3 regions of the Arthrobacter sp. MW3 TE3886 genome follow, and region 1 is predicted to be linked to each of the others. Evidence: riboswitches for the same ligand, from Rfam matches in the RefSeq annotation. Region 1 holds a riboswitch; each other region holds the start of a gene.
The links. Region 1 has a riboswitch for S-adenosylmethionine ahead of ABH915_RS15960 (aminotransferase class V-fold PLP-dependent enzyme). Riboswitches for the same ligand answer to the same signal wherever they lie in the genome.
Positions count from the first base shown of each region.

Region 1 (3,268 bases):
GATCCCGCCGAACTGCTGTCCAACTACCAGCACCTCGATTTTCCCGTCATCATCTCCAAGACCGCGGACTCCGCCGCTTCCGGCATCGACGCCCGCTCCGACGACGGGCTCTCCGCCCGGCTCGACAAGGACGCGGTGTCCCAGCTGCGCGACTACCTCGACGGCAAGGTCACCGTGATGCTGGGCCATTCCGGCGTCGGCAAGTCCACCATGGTCAACGCCCTGACCGGGGCCGAGCGGGCCACGGGAGGCGTGAATGCGGTAACCGGCCGCGGCCGCCACACGTCCTCCTCGGCACTGGCGCTGAAGGTCAACGATGCCCCGGCGGGCAGCTGGATCATCGACACCCCCGGCATCCGGTCCTTCGGCCTGGCCCACGTGGACCCGGACCGGATCCTCCGTTCCTTCCCGGACCTGGAACCGGGAACCGATGATTGCGAACGCGGCTGCAAGCATGACTCCACCGCCGTCAACTGCGGCGTCGACAAGTGGGTGGCCGCCGGGCACGCGGGGCCCTCGGGACCGGCCAGGCTCGCGTCCCTGCGCCGGCTGCTGGGCACGGACCCGCGGATGGAAGCACAGGAAACCAAGGAACTGGGCACCGTCTCCTAGCCGGCCCGGCAACCGGGCTGCGGCGCCGTGCCGCGGCCTCCCGCCCGGCAGCCCGGTTTGACGGTAGTTTGGAACCATGAGCCAACCCGCTTCGAGCTACAACGATGACCTGCGCCTTGCCCATGTACTGGCAGATTCGGTCGATTCCCAGACCATGAGCCGCTTCAAGGCGCTCGACCTTCGGATCGAGACGAAGCCCGACCTCACACCCGTCACCGATGCCGACAAGTCCGCGGAAGAGGCCATCCGCGGCCAGCTCTCCCGGTCACGTCCGCGGGACGCGGTCCTGGGCGAGGAATTCGGCAGCTCGGGCCACGGTTCCCGCCGGTGGATCATCGACCCGATCGACGGCACCAAGAACTTTGTCCGCGGCGTCCCGGTCTGGGCCACCCTGATCGCCCTCGTCGATGAGGGCGAACCGGTGGTCGGCGTCGTGAGCGCGCCGGCACTGGGCAAGCGCTGGTGGGCCGCCAAGGGTGCGGGCGCCTACACGGGCCGCTCGCTCGCCGCCGCCACACGCTTGAAGGTATCCAATGTCTCCAATCTCGAGGACGCCTCGCTGTCCTACTCCAGCCTTGGCGGCTGGAAGGAACGCGGGAATCTGGATGAGTTCCTGGGCCTGACCGAGGAAGTGTGGCGGACCCGCGCCTACGGTGACTTCTGGTCCTACTGCCTCGTGGCCGAGGGTGCCGTGGACATCGCCTGCGAGCCCGAGCTGAACCTCTACGACATGGCCGCCCTGGTGCCGATCGTGACCGAGGCCGGCGGCCGCTTCACCTCGCTCGAGGGAGAGGACGGACCCTTCGGCGGCAATGCCCTGGCCACCAATTCGATCCTGCACTCGGAAGTCCTCAAGCGGCTTAACCCCGGTCTCGACGACCTCTTCCCGGCTCACCCCAACAACTGAACCGAACCACTGATCCAAGCCCCTGGTTGATCGAACAAACGGCGGCGGCCGACCCCCATTGCGGGGCCGCCGCCGCCGTTTGTTCGGCCACAGCGCGTTGTGGCCGCGCCCGTAATAATCCGCTTCACAATCGGCGCCCGCCTTTTCCCCGGCTGCGCGGATGTCCTACGCTCGATGCAGGTCACGAGTGCCAGCGCTAAACCCCGGTTTGCTGGCCGGCAACCCTCCAGTCGCGGTGGGGTGCCCCGGGTGACGACCTGGCCGGTCCGGAACGGACCCGGCAAGCGCGGATTCCCACGGTGTGGGGTCCTGTTCGAGTGAGGTCCCATGACAACTGCCATTTTCCCCGTCGCCCCCGAATTCCATGCCGCCGGTGCAGAACGGTCTGCAGGGCAGGCTGATGGCCGCCTCGCCCTCGCGGCCCGCCCGCTGGCCGCCGTTACCGGGGCGGAAATCCAGGCGCCGCTGATCACCGGCGGCCACACCCGCTACGCCAACCTCGACTACGGCGCCTCCGCCCCGGCCCTGTCCGTGGTCTCGGCCTACCTGAACGAAATCCTGCCGTACTACGCCAGCGTGCACCGCGGCGCCGGCTACGCATCGCAGATCAGCACGTCCGTCTACGAGAACGCCCGGGACATCGTGCGGGACTTCGTGGGCGGCCGGCCGGACGATTCCGTGATCTTCACCCGCAACACCACCGATTCCCTGAACCTGCTGGCGGGCTGCCTGCCGCTGCGCGACGGGCGGCCCGCGGGCGAGGTCGTCTACCTCGACATCGAGCACCACGCCAACCTCCTGCCCTGGCAGAATGTCCCGCACCGCAGCGTCGTGGCCGCCCCCACCCTCGCGGCCACGGTGGACCGCCTGCGCGAGGAGCTGGCGCGCGGCGATGTCAGCCTGCTGGCCATCACCGGCGCTTCCAACGTCACCGGGGAGATCCTGCCGATCCGGACCCTGGCCGCGCTGGCACACGAATACGGCGCCAGGATCGTTGTCGACGCCGCGCAGCTGGCCCCGCACCGGCGGATTAACATCGCCGCGGACGGCGTCGACTACCTCGCCTTCTCTGGGCACAAGCTGTACGCCCCGTTCGGCGCGGGCGTGCTGGTGGGCCGGACGGACTGGCTCGACGCCGGCACCCCACACCTGGCCGGCGGCGGCGCTGTCCGCGACGCCCGGCTCGACTCCGTCAGCTGGACCACGGGACCTGCCCGGCACGAGGGCGGCTCGCCTAACGTCCTTGGCGCGGCGGCCCTCGCCCGTGCCACCCAGGTCATTGCGGCCCTGGACCAGGAGCAGTGGCAGGCCCACGAGGACGCCATCCGGTCCTTCCTCGTCGAAGGCCTCCAGGGCATCGACGGAGTAACCGTGCACCGTATCTTTGCCGATTCGCCTTCCGTTTCTTCCCCCGAAGGCGGCCAGGCAGGCCCCGGCACGATCGGCGTCGTGAACTTTTCCGTGGAAGGCTTCGACGCCGGGCTGGTGGCCGCCTACCTGTCGGCCGAACACGGCATTGGCCTGCGCGACGGCCGATTCTGCGCCCACCCGCTGCTCAAGCGGCTCGGCCTGCCCGCCGGCTCCCTGCGGGCCAGCTTCGGGCTGGGCTCGCGGCTGGAGGACGCCGAACGCCTGCTGGCCGGCCTGCAGCAGCTGCGGCAGAACGGACTCGGCTGGGATTACGTGGTGGACGCCGGCCGCTGGGTGCCGGCCAACGACACCCGCAGCTACCCCCACTGGGCGCCGAAC
Region 1 covers NZ_JBGCAN010000001.1:3,511,838-3,515,105, forward strand. The annotation lists gene ABH915_RS15950 (ribosome small subunit-dependent GTPase A) at 1-612, shown strand, start outside; gene hisN (histidinol-phosphatase) at 689-1,519, shown strand; SAM riboswitch class IV at 1,699-1,812, shown strand; gene ABH915_RS15960 (aminotransferase class V-fold PLP-dependent enzyme) at 1,847-3,268, shown strand, end outside.

Region 2 (3,268 bases), 2.8 Mb from region 1:
TCGCCGGAGACGGCGGCGTCCGCGTTGTCCTTGACCGGCACGGCGGTGCCGCGGCGGAACTGGCCGTCGGTGGTGACCAGGAGCTTGGCGCCGGTGTCCTCGACCCGGAACTTCAGGGCCTCCGCGGAGAACCCGCCGAAGACCAGGGAATGGATGGCGCCGATGCGGGCCACGGCGAGGGTGATGATGACGGTTTCGGGGATGACGGGGAGGTAGATGACCACCCGGTCGCCCTTGGTGATGCCCAGGTCCAGGAGGGCGTTGGCGGCTTTGGAGACCTCGCGCTGGAGGTCGGCGTAGGTGACGGCACGGCGGTCACCGGGCTCGCCCTCGAAGTGCAGGGCCACCTTGTCCCCGCGCCCCGCCGCTACGTGGCGGTCGACGCAGTTGTGGGCGACATTGAGTCTGCCCCCTTCGAACCAGGTGATCTGCGGTCCGACGCCGTCCTCGACGTCGGCCGGGACCCGGCGGTGCGCGGTGTGCCAGGGTTTGGCACGCTCCGTTGTGCCGCCGGGCACGTCCGCCCAGTCGAGGCGGAGAGCCTGGGTTTCCCAGAACGCAACCGTCTCTGCCTGGGCAGTTCCCGCCGTCGCGGCGGCGCCGTGCCGGGGAAGGTAGTTTCCGGGGGTGGTGCTGCGGTGACGCGCCGGCCCGTCGGTGGGGACGCCGTGCACTGCGTCGTCCGTGGGCTCGTTCAGGGACCATCCCGAAGAGCCGCGAGAGGAGCCGGGCGCGTCACGCGGCCCTGCTTCGTTCGCCGTCGCGTCCGAAGTGGTTTGTGGGAATGCCTCGGACGCGGTCCGGGCAAAGGTGGGCAGGGCGGAATAATTCTCAGGGGTCATTGCTGCACTCCATCGGTCCTGGCAGTAGCACCCTTGGTCCCTCCGGTTCCCTCGAATTTCCTCGAAGGAGGGCGGAACAGTTCCGTGGGAATGGTCGTCTCACGTCACCGGGGGTTGCTGCGGCGTCATCGATCCAGGTCTCTCGGCCGCTCGGGATGGTCATTACCTACTAGAGCCGAGATGCAGGATTCCACAAAATCGGCGCCCGGGAGCGCTGTAATATTCGTTCACCCGGCCTGCGTCCGGTCGAAATCATTCATTTATTCGACGATTGCCCGGAAAGGCCGCAGGAGTAAGGTTGACGCATGGCCCATGTTAACGATCCGGCAGTCATTGACCGCCTCATGCGAACCAAAGGCACGTGGGCGGTGGTCGGCCTCAGCACCAACGAATGGCGCTCGGCGTACGAAGTCTCCCTCTATGTCCGGGACCGGATGGGCATGACCATCATTCCGGTCAACCTTCCCGGCGACGACGTCCACGGGGAGAAGGGGTACCGTTCCCTCGCGGACATCCCGGCGGAGAAGCACCCGATCGACGTCGTGGACTGCTTCGTCAACTCCCACAGGGTGGGGGCAGTCATAGACGAGGCCATCGCCGTAGGCGCCAAGGCCGTCTGGCTGCAGCTGGGCGTCTTCGACGACGCCGCGGCGGACCGCGCCAAGGCCGCCGGGCTGGACGTCGTCGTGGACGCGTGCCCGGCCCGCGAAGGCTGGCGCGTGGGCATCTAACGGCCCGGGAATGACGATCAACAGGTTGGGAAGAGTCGGTTACAAAATGTGACCGGCTTTTTCCGTATTCGCCGCATTGCCGTGTGAGATGGACTCGTAACCATCCCGAGCGGCTGAGAGATCTGGCTCTGTGACGCCGCAGCAACCCCCTCTTTGAGGACGGTGCTACCGCCAGGACCGATGGAGAACCACTGTGTTCTTAGGCTCCGCGGCTTCGCTCAGCGCTGCCCGGAAGCCAGGACCCAGGGCTTTCCTCGGGCGAGCCCGGAGGAAATCATGAACACGCAGACAGCGGCAGCGCCGCGGCCCCGAGCAGGTGGGGGCCTGTGATCGAGATCCAGAATGTCAGCACGTCCTTCGCTTCGGCCGCAGGCCCCTTCACGGCCGTCGACGATGTCAGCCTGCACATCAGGCGGGGCACCATCCAGGGCATCATCGGGTTCTCCGGCGCCGGCAAATCCACGCTGCTGCGCAACATCAACCTCCTCGAGCGCCCGACGTCGGGACGCGTCCTGGTGGACGGCGTGGACCTGGTGACCCTCTCCGACGCCGAGCTCCGGACCAAGCGGCACGACATCGGCATGATTTTCCAGCACTTCAATCTCCTCAACAACCTCACGGCCCAGGAAAATGTGGAGCTGTCCCTGAAGTTCGCCGGCGTCGGGAAGGCAGAACGCCGCCGGCGGGCCGCCGAAACCCTGGAAATCGTGGACCTCGCCGACAAAGCGGGGACATATCCGGCCAAACTCTCGGGGGGCCAGAAACAGCGGGTGGCGATCGCCCGCGCCCTCGCCACCGGTCCCAAGGTGCTGCTCTGCGACGAGCCGACGTCGGCTGTCGATCCCCGGACGACGTCATCGGTCCTGCAGTACCTGGCCGATGTCAACGCCGAATTCGGCATCACGATCGTGGTGGTCACCCACGAGATGAACGTCATCAAGGCCATCGCGGACAACGTCGCGGTCATGGAAGAGGGCCGGGTGGTGGAGCAGTTCGATCTCACCGAACTCCAGCGCCCCGGCTTCCACCCGGCGACGTCGATCGGCCGCTACCTGGTCTCCGATGAGATCCAGTTGGACCGCTCCGGGAGGGGCACCCACACCACAGCCGCGTCGGAGGGCCTGATCAATGTTTGACCGCATCCTGGAAGTCCTGCCCGAAATCGGCGTCGCCATGGGCCAGACCCTCACCATGCTGCTGGTGGCCATCCCGCTGGCGGTGCTCCTCGGGACACCACTGGGTGTCCTGCTCTACACCATCGGTCCCAACGGGCTCAAGCACCGGCCAAAGCTGCACCGCGTCCTGGACGGACTGGTCAACCTGCTCCGCTCGTTCCCGTTCCTGATCCTGCTGATCGCGATCATTCCCGTGACCAGGTTCATTGTCGGCACGACCATCGGCACGGCCGCCGTCATTGTCCCGCTGACTCTCAACGCCATCCCCTATTTCGCCCGCTTTGTGGAACAGAACCTGAGCCAGCTCGGCGGCGGAGTGGTCGAAGCGGCACGGTCCATGGGCGCCAGCCGGTCCCAGATCGTCCGGGACGTCCTGATTGTGGAGGCGAAGCCCGGACTCGTCAGCTCCATCACCATCATGACCGTCAGCTTCATCTCCTACTCGGCGATGGCCGGCCTGGTGGGTGGCGGCGGAATCGGCGACTTCGCCATCCGGTACGGCTACTACCGCTACGAAACT
Region 2 covers NZ_JBGCAN010000001.1:669,029-672,296, forward strand. The annotation lists gene acs (acetate--CoA ligase) at 1-842, opposite strand, end outside; gene ABH915_RS03150 (CoA-binding protein) at 1,148-1,573, shown strand; SAM riboswitch class I at 1,671-1,760, shown strand; gene ABH915_RS03155 (methionine ABC transporter ATP-binding protein) at 1,900-2,709, shown strand; gene ABH915_RS03160 (methionine ABC transporter permease) at 2,702-3,268, shown strand, end outside.
Region 2: another riboswitch for S-adenosylmethionine. It lies ahead of ABH915_RS03155 (methionine ABC transporter ATP-binding protein); the one in region 1 lies ahead of ABH915_RS15960 (aminotransferase class V-fold PLP-dependent enzyme).

Region 3 (3,268 bases), 1.9 Mb from region 1:
TCGGGGCGGCCCGGGACGCGCCGCCACGGAGGCCGTCTTCATCTTCGTCATAAAGCTATCCAGGGCTGCGCCGCCATTCCTACACTTAACCCAGGTCATGAGTGCCAGCGCACAGCCCCGGCTTGCTGGCCGGCAACCCTCGTATCGCGGTGGGGTGCCCCGGGTGAAGACCTGGCCGTCCGGCGCCCGCCGGAGGGCAAGCGCGGCGCCTGTCCCGGTCCGGGCCAAAAAAGCCCCGGCCGGTGCTGTGCCCAGTGACTCGAGGAGCATCAATGTCCAACGCCTGGTCCTTTGAAACCCGCCAGATCCACGCCGGCCAGGAGCCGGACAGCGCCACCGGCGCGCGTTCCCTGCCCATCTACCAGACGACGTCGTTCGTGTTCCCCAGCGCCGAAAGCGCCGCGAACCGCTTCGCGCTCGCCGAACTCGCGCCCATCTACACCCGGATCGGCAACCCCACCCAGGACGCCGTCGAACAGCGCGTGGCCAGCCTGGAAGGCGGCCTCGCGGCCCTGCTGCTCAGCTCCGGCCAGGCCGCCGAGACGTTCGCGATCCTCAATATCGCCGAGGCCGGGGACCACGTGGTGGCCAGCCCCAGCCTCTACGGCGGAACCTACAACCTGCTCGCCCACACGCTGAAGAAGTTCGGCATCTCCGTGACCTTCGTGGCGGACCCGGACAACCTGGACCAGTGGCGGGACGCCGTCCAGCCCAACACCAAGCTGTTCTTCGGCGAAGTGGTCTCCAACCCCCGCCAGGACGTGCTGGACATCGAGGGCGTCTCCCGCGTGGCGCACGAGGCCGGCGTGCCGCTGGTCGTCGACAACACGCTCTCCACCCCCTACCTGATCCGGCCGATCGAGTGGGGCGCGGACATCGTGGTCCATTCCGCCACCAAGTACCTCGGCGGGCACGGCGCCGCAATCGCCGGCGTGATCGTGGACTCCGGCAACTTCGACTTCGGGAAGGACCCGGAGCGGTTCCCCGGCTTCAACACCCCGGACCCCACCTACAACGGCCTGGTCTACGCCCGCGACCTCGGCGCCGACGGCGCACTGGGCGCGAACCTTTCCTACATCCTCAAGGCCCGGGTCCAGCTCCTGCGCGACCTCGGCTCCGCGGTGTCCCCGTTCAACGCCTTCCTCATCGCCCAGGGCATCGAAACGCTGAGCCTGCGCGTCGAGCGCCACGTGGCCAACGCCACCAAGGTGGCGCAATGGCTGGAGGGGCGGGACGACGTCGAATCGGTCGCCTACGCCGGGCTGCCGTCCAGCCCCTGGTACGAGCGCGGCCGCAAGTATGGGCCCAAGGGGACCGGCGCCGTCGTGGCGTTCAACATCGCCGGGGGAGCGGAGGCCGGCAAGCGGTTCGTCGATGCCCTCGAACTGCACTCGCACGTCGCGAACATCGGTGATGTCCGGTCCCTGGTGATCCACCCGGCGTCGACCACCCATAGCCAGCTCTCGCCCGAACAGCAGACGATCGCCGGCGTGAACCCCGGGCTGGTGCGGCTGTCGGTGGGACTGGAGCACATCGACGACATCCTCGCGGACCTCGACGCCGGATTCCGCGCGGCCAAGTCCGCCTAGTCACCCCGGCCGGCCTCCCCGCAAGGGGCGGCCGGCCAGGGGGCTGTCACATGGAAGTCACAATCTTCGTGATTTCCGCACCGTGTTTCGTAGACTCGTACCAGGTCATGAGTGCCAGCGACAGCCCCGGCTTGCTGGCCGGCAACCCTCCTTTTGCGGCGGGGTGCCCCGGGTGAAGACCTGGCCTGCCGGTCAGCTGACGGCAGGCAAGCGCGAAGATAGGTCCTCACATGACGATTGCCGTCACCCGCACGGGTGTACCCGAAACCAAACCATCCCGGACCCCGGACGGGACCGTCCAGTCCGTCAGGATCGGTGATCTGCAGCTCGAATCCGGGATCCTGCTGCCGGATGTGGTCCTCGCCTACGAGACGTGGGGGACCCTGAACGCTGACGCCTCCAACGCTGTCCTCATTGAACACGCCCTGACCGGCGACACGCATGTGACCCGCGGCGAAAGCGGGGAACCCGGCTGGTGGGAACAGCTCGCCGGACCCGGAGCGCCCGTGGACACGGACAAGTATTTCGTCGTCTCGATCAACATCCTGGGCGGCTGCTACGGTTCCACGGGACCCTCCACCCCGGCCCCCGACGGGCGCCCCTGGGGATCGCGCTTCCCGCTCGTCACCCTGCGCGACACCACCGCTGCCGAGGCGCGGCTGGCCGACGCCCTGGGCATCGGTTGCTGGTACGCCGTGGTGGGCGGCTCGCTTGGCGGCGCACGCGCCCTTGAATGGGCCGTCACCTACCCCAGCCGGGTCCGACGCTGCGCCGTGATTTCCGTCGGCCCCAGCAGCACGGCCGAACAGATTGCCTTTGCGCAGGCCCAGACGCTGGCCATCCGCCAGGATCCCCACTTCAACGGGGGGAACTACTACGGCGGCCCCGAGCCCGAGGCTGGGCTCGCCCTCGCCCGCCGCATCGCGCACATCACCTACCGCTCCGCGGCCGAACTGGACGGCCGGTTTGGCCGGAACGCCCAGGAGTCCGAGACGCCCCTGGAAGCCGGATCGCTGGCCGGACGCGGGCGCTACCAGGTGGAAAGCTACCTGGACCACCAGGGCAGCAAGCTGGTCCGGCGCTTCGATGCCAACAGCTACATCGCCATTACCGAAGCCCTCATGAGCCACGATGTCTGCCGCGGGCGGGGCAGCCTCGCGGAGGCCCTGGCCCCGGCCACCGCAGAGTTCCTCGTGGCGGCCGTGGACTCGGACCGCCTGTACTTCCCGGCCCAGTCCCGCCAGCTGGCCGAGGCCCTGCCGGGCGGAGCGGAACTGCACATCATCGAAGCGCCGATCGGCCACGACGGCTTCCTGACCGAAATCGGCCAGCTCAGCGGGCAGCTCCGGGAGACCTTCTTCGGCCACTAGGCCCGCCTGCTTGTGCATTTTTGCAGACGCGCTCTGCACTAATGGCCGTTGAGGCTCAGCGCGGGAGCGTCCATACTCATGGGGAATGACGCCATGTGCCCTACATCACGGGCGTCCTCAGTCCAATGGTCCGCAGGGTGTCGAAGGCGACACCGAAGGAGTTCTCATGAGCACGGAAAACGCCGCGACAACGCGCGCAGACGAGCCGGACGTCCAAACGTCCGGACTGAAGAAGGTAGTAACGGCCTCCATGGCCGGCACAGTGGTTGAGTGGTATGAATTCTTCCTCTACGCCTCCGCCGCCACGCT
Region 3 covers NZ_JBGCAN010000001.1:1,627,736-1,631,003, forward strand. The annotation lists SAM riboswitch class IV at 94-209, shown strand; gene ABH915_RS07360 (bifunctional o-acetylhomoserine/o-acetylserine sulfhydrylase) at 273-1,589, shown strand; SAM riboswitch class IV at 1,693-1,808, shown strand; gene ABH915_RS07365 (homoserine O-acetyltransferase) at 1,820-2,959, shown strand; gene ABH915_RS07370 (MFS transporter) at 3,126-3,268, shown strand, end outside.
Region 3: another riboswitch for S-adenosylmethionine. It lies ahead of ABH915_RS07365 (homoserine O-acetyltransferase); the one in region 1 lies ahead of ABH915_RS15960 (aminotransferase class V-fold PLP-dependent enzyme).